DNA from 3 places in the Nocardia sp. NPDC003963 genome. Region 1 is predicted to be linked to each of the others. Evidence: riboswitches for the same ligand, from Rfam matches in the RefSeq annotation. Region 1 holds a riboswitch; each other region holds the start of a gene.
What was found. A riboswitch is a leader RNA that binds a small molecule or an ion and turns the genes downstream of it on or off. The one in region 1 is predicted to bind S-adenosylmethionine.

Region 2: it holds a riboswitch for S-adenosylmethionine, as region 1 does, so the genes downstream of both, metX (homoserine O-acetyltransferase MetX) here and ACWEWT_RS26425 (rhodanese-like domain-containing protein) in region 1, are expected to answer to the same signal.
Region 3: it holds a riboswitch for S-adenosylmethionine, as region 1 does, so the genes downstream of both, ACWEWT_RS04195 (aminotransferase class V-fold PLP-dependent enzyme) here and ACWEWT_RS26425 (rhodanese-like domain-containing protein) in region 1, are expected to answer to the same signal.

What each region holds. Positions count from the first base shown of each region.
Region 1 is NZ_JBSGIP010000022.1:89,946-94,688, reverse strand. It holds gene ACWEWT_RS26430 (O-succinylhomoserine sulfhydrylase) at 102-1,316, opposite strand; gene ACWEWT_RS26425 (rhodanese-like domain-containing protein) at 1,313-1,729, opposite strand; SAM riboswitch class IV at 1,747-1,859, opposite strand; gene ACWEWT_RS26420 (Rv0361 family membrane protein) at 1,924-2,394, opposite strand; gene ACWEWT_RS26415 (FAD-dependent oxidoreductase) at 2,623-4,011, shown strand; gene ACWEWT_RS26410 (amidohydrolase family protein) at 4,083-4,743, shown strand, end outside.
Region 2 is NZ_JBSGIP010000017.1:24,541-29,283, reverse strand. It holds gene ACWEWT_RS23735 (DUF6745 domain-containing protein) at 1-691, shown strand, start outside; gene ACWEWT_RS23730 (DUF3017 domain-containing protein) at 800-1,045, shown strand; gene metX (homoserine O-acetyltransferase MetX) at 1,082-2,227, opposite strand; SAM riboswitch class IV at 2,479-2,589, opposite strand; gene ACWEWT_RS23720 (NADP-dependent isocitrate dehydrogenase) at 2,865-4,082, shown strand; gene ACWEWT_RS23715 (acyl-CoA dehydrogenase family protein) at 4,277-4,743, shown strand, end outside.
Region 3 is NZ_JBSGIP010000001.1:898,662-903,404, forward strand. It holds gene ACWEWT_RS04180 (aldo/keto reductase) at 1-254, shown strand, start outside; gene ACWEWT_RS04185 (LLM class flavin-dependent oxidoreductase) at 265-1,317, opposite strand; gene ACWEWT_RS04190 (TauD/TfdA dioxygenase family protein) at 1,576-2,517, shown strand; SAM riboswitch class IV at 2,680-2,793, shown strand; gene ACWEWT_RS04195 (aminotransferase class V-fold PLP-dependent enzyme) at 2,838-4,151, shown strand; gene ACWEWT_RS04200 (GNAT family N-acetyltransferase) at 4,254-4,743, shown strand, end outside.

The sequences.
Region 1 (4,743 bases):
GGCGCCGGAGGCGACGCCATAAACACCGCCCCACCCCGCGGCGCCGGAGGCGGCGCCATAAACACCGCCCCACCCCGCGCCGCCGGAGGCGGCGCCATGACTCAGCCCAGTGCGTGGTCGAGGTCGCCCAGGAGGTCTTCGATGTCTTCGAGGCCGACCGAGAGGCGGACGACTCCGTCCGACAGTCCGATGCTCGCGCGGCCCTCGGGGCCCATGGCTCGGTGGGTGGTGGTGGCCGGATGGGTGATGAGGCTTTTCGCGTCGCCGAGGTTGTTGGAGATATCGACGATCCGCAGGCCGTTGAGTACTTCGAAGGCTCGTTTCTTCGCGTGGTCGGCGGCGGCCTTCAGTTCGAAGGTCACCACGGTGCCGCCGCCGCTCATCTGTTCGGCCGCCAGGGCGTACTGGGGGTGCGATTCCAGGAGCGGGTAGCGAACCCAGCTCACGGCCGGGTGTTCGTCGAGGTACTGCGCGATCCGCAGCGCCGAATCGGTGGACTGCCGGACCCGCAGCGGCATCGTTTCCAGGCCTTTGAGCAATGTCCAAGCGTTGAACGGGCTCAGTGCGGGGCCGGTATGGCGCATGAGCGTTTTCACCGGGCCTTCGATGTAGTCCGCGGTGCCGAGGATGGCGCCGCCGAGTACCCGGCCCTGGCCGTCGATGTGTTTGGTGCCCGAATAGACCACTACGTCGGCGCCGAGTTCGAATCCACGCTGCAGCAGGGGGGTGGCGAAGACATTGTCCAGTACGACCTGGGCGCCCGCGGCGTGGGCCAGTTCGCAGACCTTGCGTACGTCGACCAGGGTCTGCATCGGGTTGGCCGGGGTTTCGAAGAACACCGCGGTGGTCGGTTCGGCGAGGGCGGCTTCCCACTGGTCGAGGTCTTCACCGTCGACGAAAACCGTCTCCACGCCCCAGCGGGGCAGGATCTCGTTGCACACCACGAAACAGGACCCGAACAGGCTGCGGGCGGCTACCAGCCGATCGCCTGCCTTCAGTAGCGCGCCGAGTGCGACGAAGACCGCGGCCATACCGCTGGCGGTCGCGAAACAGGCTTCGGCGTTGTCGAGCAGCCGCATCCGTTCCTGGAAGGTGGTCACGGTGGGGTTGCCGTAGCGGGAGTACACATAGTGCGGGTTGTCGCCGGTGAAGGCGGCTTCGGCGGCTTCGGCGCTGGCGTAGACGAACCCGGAGTTCAGGTAGAGGGCCTCGGAGGTTTCGTCGAATCCCGATCGGGTCAGGCCGCCGCGGACGCCCAGTGTCGCCGGTCCGACTCCTTCGGGTAGCGGACGTTCGAACGAGCCGCCGCTGATCACGACTGCCGCCAGGGGAGTCCGTCGGCTCGCCAGCCGGCGCCGCCGCGGTGTCCGAGTGCGTCGAGCGGTCCCTCGAATCCCTCACTGATGTTGTAGGCGGGAGCGATACCGGCCGCTGTGGCGGCGTCGGCCGCGTGGGCCGAGCGCTGACCGGAGCGACAGAGGAAGAGCACGGGTGCGTCGGCGGGGCGGTCGGCCAGCGCGCTACGCAGCTGGTCGACGAATTCGGTATTGCGGGCTCCGGTGCCGTCGACCCACTCGACGAGCAGGGTGGGTTTGGCGATCGGGCTGGTGTCGGGTACCCCGACGAACTTCCACTCGGCTTCGGTCCGCACATCCACCAGGACTGCGTCCGGATGTTCGGTCAGCAGCTCCCATGCCTGCTGCGGGCCGATATCCCCTGCGTAACTCATACGTGGCACCTCCTGCGAATCCGCACTTGCCGCATCCGATCGATGCGCGCCAGGTCGTCACCCGGAGCACCCCACCGCGGAGGAGGGTTGCCGACCAGCGAGCCGGGGCTTGGCACTGGTACTCATGACCTAAGGAATGAGATTGCCCGGCCCGGCCCGGCCGTGTCAAACCCCGGTTGACGTGCCCGGTGGAATCATTCGACCGGCTGGTTGCACACCAGCCAGTCGTCGTCGGTGTGGAACAGCCACCAGGTCGCGGTCTTCTCGTCGCCCTCGACCCGGCTGGTCACTTCGACGGTCGCCGTATCGCCGTTGACCTGGACGGGGCCGAATCTCGTGATCTCGATGTCCTTCCCGGTCTCGCCGGGCTTCAGTTGTCCGGCCAGCGGTGAGCGCGCGGGTACGAAACCGGGACAGACCGCTTCGCGGGGCGGGGCCACCCCGTAGCGGCTGTTCGCCTCGGCGAATTCGCGGACCGCTCCGTTGATCCGGTCGGAATCTGTGACATTTTTCTCAGCGGGCGACACCAGGCCGGCGATCAGCACGCCGGCCAGGACCAGTGCCGCGACCGCCGCGGCCACGATGAACGGGGTGATCGAGCGCGGTCGTTCCTCGTCGCCGGATTCGGTGGCCGGCTGCTCCTCGGCTCCTCCGTTGTCGGTCATACCGACGATCATCCCTGGTCCCCGGATCGGTCTGTGCCCACACCCCGATAGAATCGCGGGTGAGGTGGGTGCCGCAGTACAGCGCTACCCGCACAGACGTGGGAAGACGAACGGTGAACAGCCGCCCGCGGACGGCGCGATGTAGGTGCATACGAGCCGCGCGTCAAGTTAGCCTAAGCTAACAACAACGCCAGTGATTCTTTCGACCGATAAGGGTGCGCGTAACAGATGACCGAGCAGAAGGAAGCGAACCGCCCGCTTCGGATCGCGATCGTCGGGGCCGGGCCGGCCGGTATCTATGCCGCTGACGCGTTGATGAAATCCGATGCAGACGTCTCGATCGATCTGTTCGAGCGGATGCCCGCCCCGTTCGGACTGATCCGCTACGGCGTGGCTCCGGACCATCCACGGATCAAGGGAATCGTCACCGCGCTGCACAAGGTGCTGGACAAGGAGCAGGTGCGCCTGCTCGGCAATATCGACTACGGCACCGATATCACCCTGTCCGATCTCCGCCGTTTCTACGACGCGGTGATCTTCTCCACCGGTGCCAACGCCGACCGGGCACTGCCGATCCCGGGGATCGACCTGGACGGCTCCTACGGCGCGGCCGATTTCGTGTCCTGGTACGACGGCCACCCTGACGTTCCGCGCACCTGGCCGCTGGACGCGGAGAAGGTCGCGGTCCTCGGTGTCGGCAATGTCGCGCTCGATGTGGCGCGGGTGCTGGCCAAAACCGGTGACGAGCTGCTGCCGACCGAGATCCCGCCGAACGTGTACGAGGGCCTGAAGGGCAACAAGGCCGTCGAGGTGCACGTATTCGGCCGCCGCGGTCCGGCGCAGGCCAAGTTCACTCCGCTGGAACTGCGCGAACTCGACCATTCCCCGACGATCGAGGTCATCGTCGATCCGGAGGACATCGACTACGACGAGGGCTCCGAGGCCGCGCGCCGCCACTCCAAACAGGTCGATATGGTGGCCAACACCCTCGAACAGTGGGCCATTCGCGATCAGGGCGACCGCCCGCACAAGTTGTTCCTGCACTTCTTCGAATCCCCCTCCGAGATCCTCGGCGAGGACGGCAAGGTCGTGGGTCTGCGGACCGAGCGCACCCAGCTCGACGGCACCGGCAATGTCAAGGGCAGCGGCACCTTCAAGGAATGGGATGTGCAGGCGATCTACCGCGCCGTCGGTTACCTGTCACAGAACATCTCCGAACTGCCCTTCGACGACCAGGCCGGCGTCATCCCGAACGAGGCCGGCCGGGTCCTGGTCGACGAGAACGCCGACGGTGCCGCCCGCTACCTGCCCGGCACCTATGTGACCGGCTGGATCAAGCGCGGTCCGGTCGGGCTCATCGGCCACACCAAGGGCGACGCGAACGAAACGGTCGCCTGCCTCGTCGACGACAGCAAGAACTTCGCCGCGGCGGAGAGCCCGGAGCCCGAAGCCGTGCTCGAATTCCTGGAGGGCCGGGGTATCCCGTTCACCACCTGGGCCGGCTGGTACCGGCTCGACGCGCACGAGCGGTCGCTGGGCGAGCCCGAGGGCCGCGAGCGGGTCAAGGTCGTCGAGCGCGAGGATATGCTGCGCGCCAGCGAACCCCACAAGGTCTAATCCGTGGTCCGCTCCTCCCGTTCCACCGCCGGGAGGAGCGGATACCCCGACATCTCAGGCATGCTGTAGCAGTGTTCGACGCCCATGTGCACATCATCGATCCGCGTTTTCCGCTGATCGAGAACGAAGGCTATCTACCGGAGCCCTATACCATCGCCGACTACCGGCGACGGATGGCTCGGTTCCGGCCTTCCGGTGGCGCGGTGGTGAGCGCATCGTTCCAGGGCAACGACCAGAGCTATCTGCGGGCCGCCCTGGCCGAACTGGGCCCCGGCTGGGTGGGGGTGACCCGTCTCGATCTGGACGCCTCGGATTCGGAGATCCTGGACCTGCACGAGGCCGGAGTGCGCGCGGTCCGGTTCAACCTCAAACGCGCGGCCGCCGATATCACGACCATGACCCGGCAGGCCCTGCGCGCCCACGAGTTGGCGGGCTGGCATGTGGAGATCTATGTGGACGGCCAGATGCTGGCCTCGCTGCAACCGGTGATCCTGAAACTGCCGAAGGTTTCCATCGACCACCTCGGCATGTCCGCGGAGGGGCTGTCGTATCTGCTGAATCTGGTCGATCGCGGGGCGCGGGTGAAGGCGACCGGTTTCGGCCGGGTCGATATGAATATCGCTACGGCGCTGCGCCGGATCCACGCGGTCAATCCGGAGGCGCTGATGTTCGGCAGCGATCTACCCGGTTCCCGCGCCGGCCGGCCGTTCCGGGAATCGGATGTGGAATTGA
Region 2 (4,743 bases), on a different contig from region 1:
GGCCCCCGTTGCGGAGGAACCGGCCGACGAACCGGGCCTCGCCCGCCCGGCGGGGCAGGAGGAACTGCGGGCGCGGCTGTTGCTGCTGGACGCGGTGATGGGGCAGCACGACGCGGCTTGGCTGTGCGCCTTCGATACCGGCGCGGGGACCCCGCTGGAGGGGCTGGCCGCGGTGGCGCGGGAGGCCGGCTGGTGGTGGCCGTACGAGAACCTCGTGGTACTCAGCGAACGCCCCACGGCGCTGTACCGGGACGAGGCCGGCCGGTTGGACCGTGGTGACGGTCCGGCGATCGGCTACTCCGACGATTTCGCGCTCTACGCCTGGCGGGGGATGCCGGTCCCCGGCGAATTCATCGCCGAACTCGCGACACTCACCGCCGATCGGATCCGCACCGAGGAGAACGCGGAGCTGCGCCGGGTGATGCTCGAACACTACGGATACGACCGGTACCTGTCGGAATCGGGCGCCGAACCGGTACAGCGCGACGAGACCGGAATCCTCTGGCGGATCCCGCTGACCGGCGACGAGGACGTCGTCATGGTCGAGGTGGTCAATTCGACGCCCGAACCCGACGGCACCAGCCGCACCTATTGGCTCCGGGTGCCGCCGGCCACCCGGACCGCGCGGGAAGGTGTCGCCTGGACCTTCGGTGTCGGCGAGGCGGACTACCGACCGCTCGTGCAGACCTGATCCGCCGGATCTGGAACAATCGCCCTCGTGACCGACGCCGCGACTGGAACCGACGACGATCCCGGCACCGGCAACCGATGGGCCGGTTTTCTCCGCTACCACCTGCCCATGGTCGTGGTGGCGGTGGTGGTGCTCATCGCCGTGGTTTTCGTCGCGCAGGACCGCTGGCGTCGTGGTGCCTTCTTCTTCGGCGGTGCCACGCTCATCGCGGCCGCGTTCCGGCTGTGCCTGCCGACGGTCCGGGTCGGACTGCTGGCAGTGCGCAGCAAACCGTTCGATGTGGGTGCCCTGACTCTGCTGGGCGGTGCCGTGGTCTTCCTCGCCGCGACCATCAATACGCTCGGCGTGGGCTGATCGGCCCGTGGCCGCGGCGCCCGCCCGGACCGGTACTCAGCGTCCGGCGCGGGCCAGGTTCATCGTCTGGACCAGCAGTTTCCCGATGGCCGCGGCCTCGGTGAGGAAGGCATCGTGCCCGTCGCGGGAGGCGATGACCTCGAAATGCCGGCACCCCGGCAGTCCGTCGGCCAGTTCCTGCTGGGTGTGCAGGGGATACAGGCGATCGGAGTCGATACCGCCCACGATGCACGGCACCTCGGTGGTGGCCATGGCGGCCTCGATACCGCCGCGCCCGCGGCCGATATCGTGGCGGTTCATCGCCTCGCTCAACAGCACATAGGTCGCCGGGTCGAACCGCCGGCCCAGCTTCTCGGCCTGGTATTCCAGATAGCTCTGCACCGCGTACCGCCCCCCGTTGCGGGGGTCCTCGCCCTCCTGGGCACTATTGGCGAACCGGCTGTCCAGTTCGATCTCGGTGCGGTAGGTGAGGTGCGCGATCCGCCGGGCGATACCCATCCCGGCCATCGGTGCGCGACCGGTGCCGTGATAATCGCCACCCTGCCAGTCCGGATCACTGGTGATGGCCGCGATCTGGGTGCTCTGGGTGCCGATCTGGTCGGCGGTGGCCCGCGGGCCCACCGCGAGGATCAGCGCGGCGGCCAGTCGTTGCGGGGCCAGCAGCATCCATTCCAGGACGCGCATACCCCCCATCGAGCCACCGACCGCCGCGGCCAGCCGGGGTACACCCAGCAGATCGAACAGTTTCAACTCGGCGGTCACCTGATCCCGGATGGAGATCTCCGGAAATCGCGAACCCCACGGCGAACTGTCCGGCGCCGGCGCGGCCGGGCCGGTGCTGCCCTGACAGCCGCCGAGCACATTGGTCGCCACGACGCACCATTCGTCGGTATCGATCGGTGCTCCGGGACCGACCATCCCGTTCCACCAGCCGGCCTGTGGATGTTCGGCCGTCGGGTCACCCGCGACATGTGAGTCGCCGGTGAGCGCATGTTCGATGAGGACGATGTTGTCCATGGCCGGCGAGAGCTCGCCCCAGCGCTGTACGGCCAGCCGGACCTGAGGTAACTCGGCACCGTTCTCCAGGGCGAGTTCACCGATGTCCACATGGCCGAGGGTGCCGTCGGGCGGGGGTAACTGGGCCACGGGCCGAGCCGTGGTCGATTCGGTGCCCACCTTCACGCGAGGACTTCCGCCGAACCGGCGGCCCGTAGTGATGTCCGGAGCGTATGAATCGCCGCGGTGGACCCGGCGGTGCGGGTGCCGGGGGCACTCGACGCGACCGAAGGGGTCCGGCGGGACGCTCCGGCGGCGGATGCGCCGGGGACGCTGTGATCGGTCATATCGTGCTCCAGAAAATGGGGGATTTCTCGTCGAATCGTGAGATCGCCGCGTTCAACGCGACCAGCACCGGCACAAATCGACAACCTCCTGACGTGCGCTTGCTCCCGGCTCTCGGAAGCCCGGTCATCACCCGGAGCACCCCACCGCAGCAGGAGGGTTGCCGGCCAGCGAGCCGGGGCTTGACGCTGGCGCTCATGACCTGCCGAATATGGTAACCGGGCACCGGTACCGATCGAAATCCGCATACGCGCCCTCCGGGTAATCTTGTGGTGCGATTCACCCATGTGAGATCTCACGACCGGGGCTGGCTGCACCGTGCGACGACCACAAGCAGTACGCTCGTCTTGGTTACACCAGACGTCTCGTGGACAACGCGGGATGTATACGTTGTCTGTTGAACAGCTGGGGTCCGCTCACAAGCGTGTTCGCCTGGCCGTGCAATGAGGGCACCAGTCTTAGGAGGACACGAAGATCCATGTCCAAGATCAAGGTTGAAGGTACCGTCGTAGAACTCGACGGCGACGAGATGACTCGGATCATCTGGCAGTTCATCAAGGACAAGCTGATCCACCCGTACCTCGACGTGAACCTCGAGTATTACGACCTCGGCATCGAGTACCGCGACAAGACCGACGACCAGGTCACCGTGGACGCCGCCAACGCCATCAAACAGCACGGTGTCGGCGTGAAATGCGCGACGATCACCCCCGACGAGGCCCGCGTCGAGGAATTCGGCCTCAAGAAGATGTGGCGCTCGCCCAACGGCACCATCCGCAATATTCTCGGCGGCACCATCTTCCGCGCGCCGATCATCATCTCCAATGTCCCGCGCCTGGTACCCGGCTGGACCAAACCGATCATCATCGGCCGTCACGCCTTCGGTGACCAGTACCGCGCCACCGATTTCAAGGTCTTCCAGTCCGGCACCGTCACCCTCACCTTCACCCCCGAGGACGGCAGCGAGCCCATCGTGCACGAGGTCGTGCAGATGCCGGAAGACGGCGGCGTCGTCATGGGTATGTACAACTTCAAGAAATCCATCGAGGATTTCGCGCGCGCCTCGTTCAACTACGGGCTGCAGCAGAACTACCCGGTCTACATGTCGACCAAGAACACCATCCTCAAGGCCTACGACGGCATGTTCAAGGACACCTTCGAGGAAGTGTTCGAGGCCGAGTTCAAGAGCCAGTTCGAGGCGGCCGGTCTCACCTACGAGCACCGGCTGATCGACGATATGGTCGCCTCCTCCATGAAGTGGGAGGGCGGCTACGTCTGGGCCTGCAAGAACTACGACGGCGATGTGCAGTCCGATACGGTCGCGCAGGGCTTCGGCTCGCTCGGCCTGATGACCTCCGTACTGCTCACCCCGGACGGGCAGACCTGTGAGGCCGAGGCCGCGCACGGCACGGTCACCCGGCACTACCGGCAGCATCAGCAGGGTAAGCCGACGTCGACCAACCCGATCGCGTCGATCTTCGCCTGGACCCGTGGCCTGGAGCACCGGGGCAAACTGGACAACACCCCCGAGGTCATCGGTTTCGCGCAGACTCTCGAGGACGTGGTCATCAAGACCGTCGAGGGTGGGCAGATGACCAAGGATCTCGCCGCGCTGGTCGGCGGGGATCAGGGCTACCTCACCACGGAGGAGTTCCTGGCGGCGCTGGACGCCAACCTGGCCCGCGCGCTGCGGTAGGACACCCGGCCTGTATCGATGCCCCCGCCCGTGATGGGTGGGGGCATCGGCATATCCGGCGGGGTGGGCCGAGATTTCGCGGTTTCGGTGCCGTGGTCGCCGAGAACTGGCAGGCTGTCAACAAGGCGGACGCGACCGATGCGTCCGCCCGGTGGTTTACACCGTAATGCTGCTGGTGATACCGGAGGACGACGATGTTCGAATGGTCCGATACCGACCTGATGGTCCGCGACGCGGTGCGGACGTTCATCGATAAGGAAGTGCGGCCCAATCTGGACGCGCTGGACAGCGGCGAGATGCTGCCCTATCCGATCCTGCGCAAGCTGTACGCGGATTTCGGTATCGGTGCCATGGCCGAGGAGGCCCTCGACAAGCAGCTGGCCGCCCAGCAGGCGGCCGCGGACGGAGCGGAGCAGCCGACCGCGGCGGACAAGGACCGGTCCGGTGGTGGTTTCGATCAGCAGACGATGATGGCCGTGCTGACCAGCGAACTCTCCGGCGCCTGTATGGGTCTGTGCAGTTCGCTCGGAGTGAGTACCGGGCTCGGCGGTGCCACCATCCTGTCCCGGGGCACGCTGGCCCAGCGGAAGCGGTGGGTGCCCGATATTGTCAGCCTCCGCAAGATCGCCTGCTGGGCGATCACCGAACCCGATTCCGGTTC
Region 3 (4,743 bases), on a different contig from region 1:
ATGTGATCGACGAGACCTATCGCCGGCGGACGGCGGAACTCGACAAGATCGCGGCCGCGCGCGGTCAATCGCTGGCGCAGCTCGCCCTGCAGTGGGTACTGCGCCGGCCCGAGGTCACCTCGGCGCTGATCGGTGCCAGCAGTACCGCACAGCTCGATCACAATATCGCCGCCCTGCAGTTCCCGGAGCTCACCGACGACGAGCTCGCCCTCATCGACGAGCACGGCATCCACGGGACCGGGCTGAATCTCTGAACCGGTGCGCTCAGTCGCGCAGCAGCGGCAGCAGCGACGCCCCCTGCCTGCGGATCTCCGGTAGGTAGGGGGTATCGGACAGGACGAAATGGGTGACGCCGAGATCCTGATAGCGGCGCAGCGATTTCGCCACCTCCTCGGCGGAACCGACCAACCAGGTGGTTCCCGCGCCCCCACCGCCGACGGTGCCCGGGGTGGTGTAGAGGTTGTCGTCGAGGACCTCACCGCGGGCGGCGAGATCGAGTAGCCGCTGCTGGCCGACCGCCTCCCGGCGGCGCGCCCCCGGATCGTGCTTCGTCGCCATCTCGGCGACCTTCGCCTCGGCATCGGCCCACGCCTGCTCGGTGGTATCACGGACGAACGTGGTGATCCGCAGGCCGAATTCCAGTGGCGGCAGCGAACGTCCGAGGTCCGCGCTCAGCGCGCGCAGCCGTTCGATGCGCTCGCGGACCCCGGCCAGCGGTTCACCCCAGAACAGCTGGACATCGGCTTCGGTCGCGGCGACCCGCTCGGCGGCCGCCGACGCGCCACCGAAGTAGAGCTTCGGGTGCGGACGGCCCCCGCGTACCTCGATCCGCGGCGTAACGGTGGATCCGTCCACCCGGTAGTGCTCACCCCGGTAGGTGACGTTCTCCTCGGTCCACAACCGGCGGACCAGCCGGATGAATTCCCGGGTGCGGGCGTAGCGGTCGGCCTGATCCTCCTCGGCCGCCCCGTAGGCCGCGAGATCGTCCTTGCCGGAGACGATATTGATCCGCAGGCGGCCTCCGGTCAGATGGTCCAGACTCGCCGCGGCGGAGGCGAAATGGGCGGGTTGCCAGTAGCCGGGGCGGATCGCCACCAGCGGTTCGAAGGTGGTGGTCCGGGCCGCCAGCGCAGTGGCGACCGTGAACGTATCCGGCCGTCCCCAGCCGGTACCGATCAACGCGCCCTGCCAGCCGTACTCTTCGAGTGCCCGAGCCTGGACAGTCAGTGTTTCCAGACTGTTGTGATCGGCGGTGACAGCATCACCGCGATGCCCGGCGGCCACCTGATTCGGGATGTACCAGAGGTATTCGGCCATCGGGGCGGCTCCTGTTCGCTTGCTGGTGATCGGCCGACCGGCAGGGGTGGTCGTACGGAGAGAACGATGCGCCGTATTCCCGGTCCGGGCTACGAACCGGATCACCGTGATTCGAAATTCTCGGTCGGCGAGCGGATCTCGAGCCGAACTCGACCGAATGTGCAGAAAATCTTGCCGATCCCAACGGTCGGGTAATCGACCGGGCCGGACATAGCCTTTCCCCGATATCTCGTCCGGACGAATCAGGCGGTGTTTCCGATGACAATCTCAGCGACAGAACCCATTTCCGCGGCACCGGCGATCACGGTGCTGCCGCAATCGGGTTACACCGGCGCCGAGATCGCCGGAGTCGATCTCTCCCGGGATCTCTCCGACGAGGTGATCACCGAGATCAGGCAGGCACTGCTCGAATGGAAGGTGGTGTTCTTCCGCGACCAGACGATCGGGCACGCGGAACAGATCGCCTTCGCGCGCCGATTCGGGAAGGTGACTCCGGCCCACCCCTACGAGGACAATCCGCCGGAGGGGTTCCCCGAAATCCTGCCGATCGACAGCCGGCGCTACGACGTGCAATACGGGCGTAAACGCACGTCCTACGACAGCAGCTGGCACACCGATGTCACCGCGCTGGTGAATCCGCCGGCCTTCTCGATCCTGCGGGCCGATATCCTGCCGCCCTACGGTGGGGATACCGCGTGGACCAATCTGGTGGCCGCCTATGCGAACCTGCCCGCGGAGTTGCGTGACTTCCTGGACACCCTCGACGCCGAACACACCTTCGACAATCGCGCCGCACGGCGCAGCAGCCGGGCCGAGGCGATCGCCAGCAACCCGCTGCGCACCTTCCATCCGGTCGTCCGGGTGCACCCGGAAACGGGGGAGCGGGCACTGTTCGTGAGCCCCGGCTTCACCCGCCGGGCCAAGAACATCCGTCAGCTCGGACCACGGCTGAGCTCGCATCTTTTCGACGCCCTGTGGGAAGCGGCGACGCGTACCGAGTACACCGTCCGCTTCCGCTGGCAGCCGGGCAGTATCGCGTTCTGGGACAACCGCGCGACCGCGCACCTCGCGATCCCGGATGCCGGGCACCTCGGACACGATCGGGTGCTCTACCGGGTGACGATCGAAGGCGATGTACCGCAGGGCGTGGACGGCCGCCTGTCGGAATCGGTCGAGGGCGATCCGTTCTACGGTTCCTGAGCGGGCACCCGGGGGACGGGTTCGGCCGGGTCGCAACCGGCGGTGCGGACGACCCGGTCCGGCGGACCGGTGGGTGCGCGCGGCGACGAGCGGGCCGCGCCGAAATCGAGCCGTCGTCGGGTCGAGTTGACAACCCGGAGGTCCTCTGACAACCTCGCACCAGGTCATGAGTGCCAGCGTGAAGCCCCGGCTTGCTGGCCGGCAACCCTCCTCCGCGGTGGGGTGCCCCGGGTGACGACCTGGCCGCTGCTCGACCGAGCGCGGCAAGCGCGGACTCCGTTCACCCGAGATCCGGAGTCCCTCCACGAAGGGATCACGTGATGACCGCTGTACTCGACCCCTCCTGCGCCCTCGCCCGGGTATCCGGCGACGAGCTGCGGGTTCCGCTGGTACAGGGCGGTACTCGCGGCTACGCGAATTTCGACTACGCGGCCAGCGCTCCGGCTCTCGCACAGGTGGCCGATCGGGTCGCCGGGCTGCTGCCGTACTACGCGAGTGTGCACCGTGGCGCGGGCTACGCCTCGCGGATCTCCACCCAGTGCTACGAGGCGGCCCGCGAAACCGTGCGTGATTTCCTGCGCTGCGCCGCCGATCAGGAGGTCGTGTTCACCCGCAACACCACCGACGCGCTGAACCTGCTGGCCGGTTGTGTGCCGGGCGATACCGTGGTGCTGGATATCGAGCACCACGCGAATCTCCTGCCCTGGACCCGGCGCGGCCGCCGGGTGGTGTCCGCGGCGGACACTCTGGCCGGGACGATCGACCGGGTCGCCGCGGAACTGCGCGCGCGGCCCGCCGCCCTGCTCGCGGTGACCGGTGCGTCCAATGTCACCGGGGAGGTGCTGCCGCTGGCGGAGCTCACGGCGCTCGCGCACCGCCACGGCACGCGGATCGTGGTGGACGCGGCACAGCTGGCGCCGCACCGGCGAATCGATCTGGGCGCCACGGATATCGACTATGTGGTCTTCTCCGGCCACAAGCTGTACGCGCCCTTCGGTGCCGGAGTGCTCGCCGGACGCCGCGACTGGCTCGACGCCGCCCCGCCGTATCTGGCCGGCGGCGGCGCGGTCACCGAGGTCACCGCCGAAACCGCGGCATGGGCGGCGGCCCCGCATCGGCACGAGGCAGGTTCACCGAACGTACTGGGTGCCGCGGCGCTGGCCGCGGCCTGTGACGTGCTGGCCGGACTCGGCGACTCCGCCGATGCGCACGAGCGTGTGCTCACCGACCGGTTACGCGACGGACTCGCCGGGATCGCCGGTGTCCGATGCCTGCGGATCTGGGCCGACAGCCCGGATCGCGTGGGAATAGTGGCCTTCACCGTCGCCGGTTTCGAAGCGGGACGGGTCGCCGCGTATCTGTCGGCGGAACACGCGATCGGCGTACGTGACGGCCGCTTCTGCGCACATCCGCTGCTGGCCCGATTCGGTATCGACGCCGCGCTGCGTGCCAGTATCGGCCTCGGTACCACGGCCGCCGATATCGATCGCCTCCTCGACGCCGTGCGATCGCTGGTCGCCCGCGGTCCCCGGTGGGACTACTCCTGCTCGGCGGGACGGTGGGATCCGGTACCGGAGACGCGGCCGGGCCTGGCCGCGGGGGCGGCGCCGGGCTCGGCACCGTGCGTGATCTAGCGCCGCGCCCGATATGACAAGGTTTCCCATGAGCAACAGCGGGCGGGCCGGCTGTGCCCGGCGCGTGTCCGCATCGAGCCCGACCCACCGGAGTGACCCGATATGCCCATAGATATCGATATATTGACCGATCCGGCGGATCTCCGTACCGCGCAGCAGGTGTTCCGTACCGCGATGGTCGGTGTCCCGCCGCTGTCGGCGGAGGCCGGGGATTCGCTGCACGAACCGGGTCGCACGCTCGGTGCGCGCGTCGAGGGTGCCCTGGTGGGAACGGCGAACTCGTACACCAGCTGGCTGGTGGCGCCGGGCGGTGACCGCCTCCCGCACGCCGCGGTCACCCATGTCGGGGTCCTGTCCACGCATGCCCGGCAGGGGATCGCGAGCGCGCTGCTGCGCCGGCAACTCGGCGAGATCGCCGCGCGCGGGGAGGTCGTGGCCTCGCTGCGAGCCACCCAGGGCGGGATCTACGAACGGTTCGGGTACGGAGTCGCCGGGTCCTCGGCCCGCTGCGAGATCGATGTGCACCGGGCCCGCCTCCGCGATACCGTCCCCGCGGCCGGGCCGGTTCGACTACTCGCGCCCGCCGACGCCT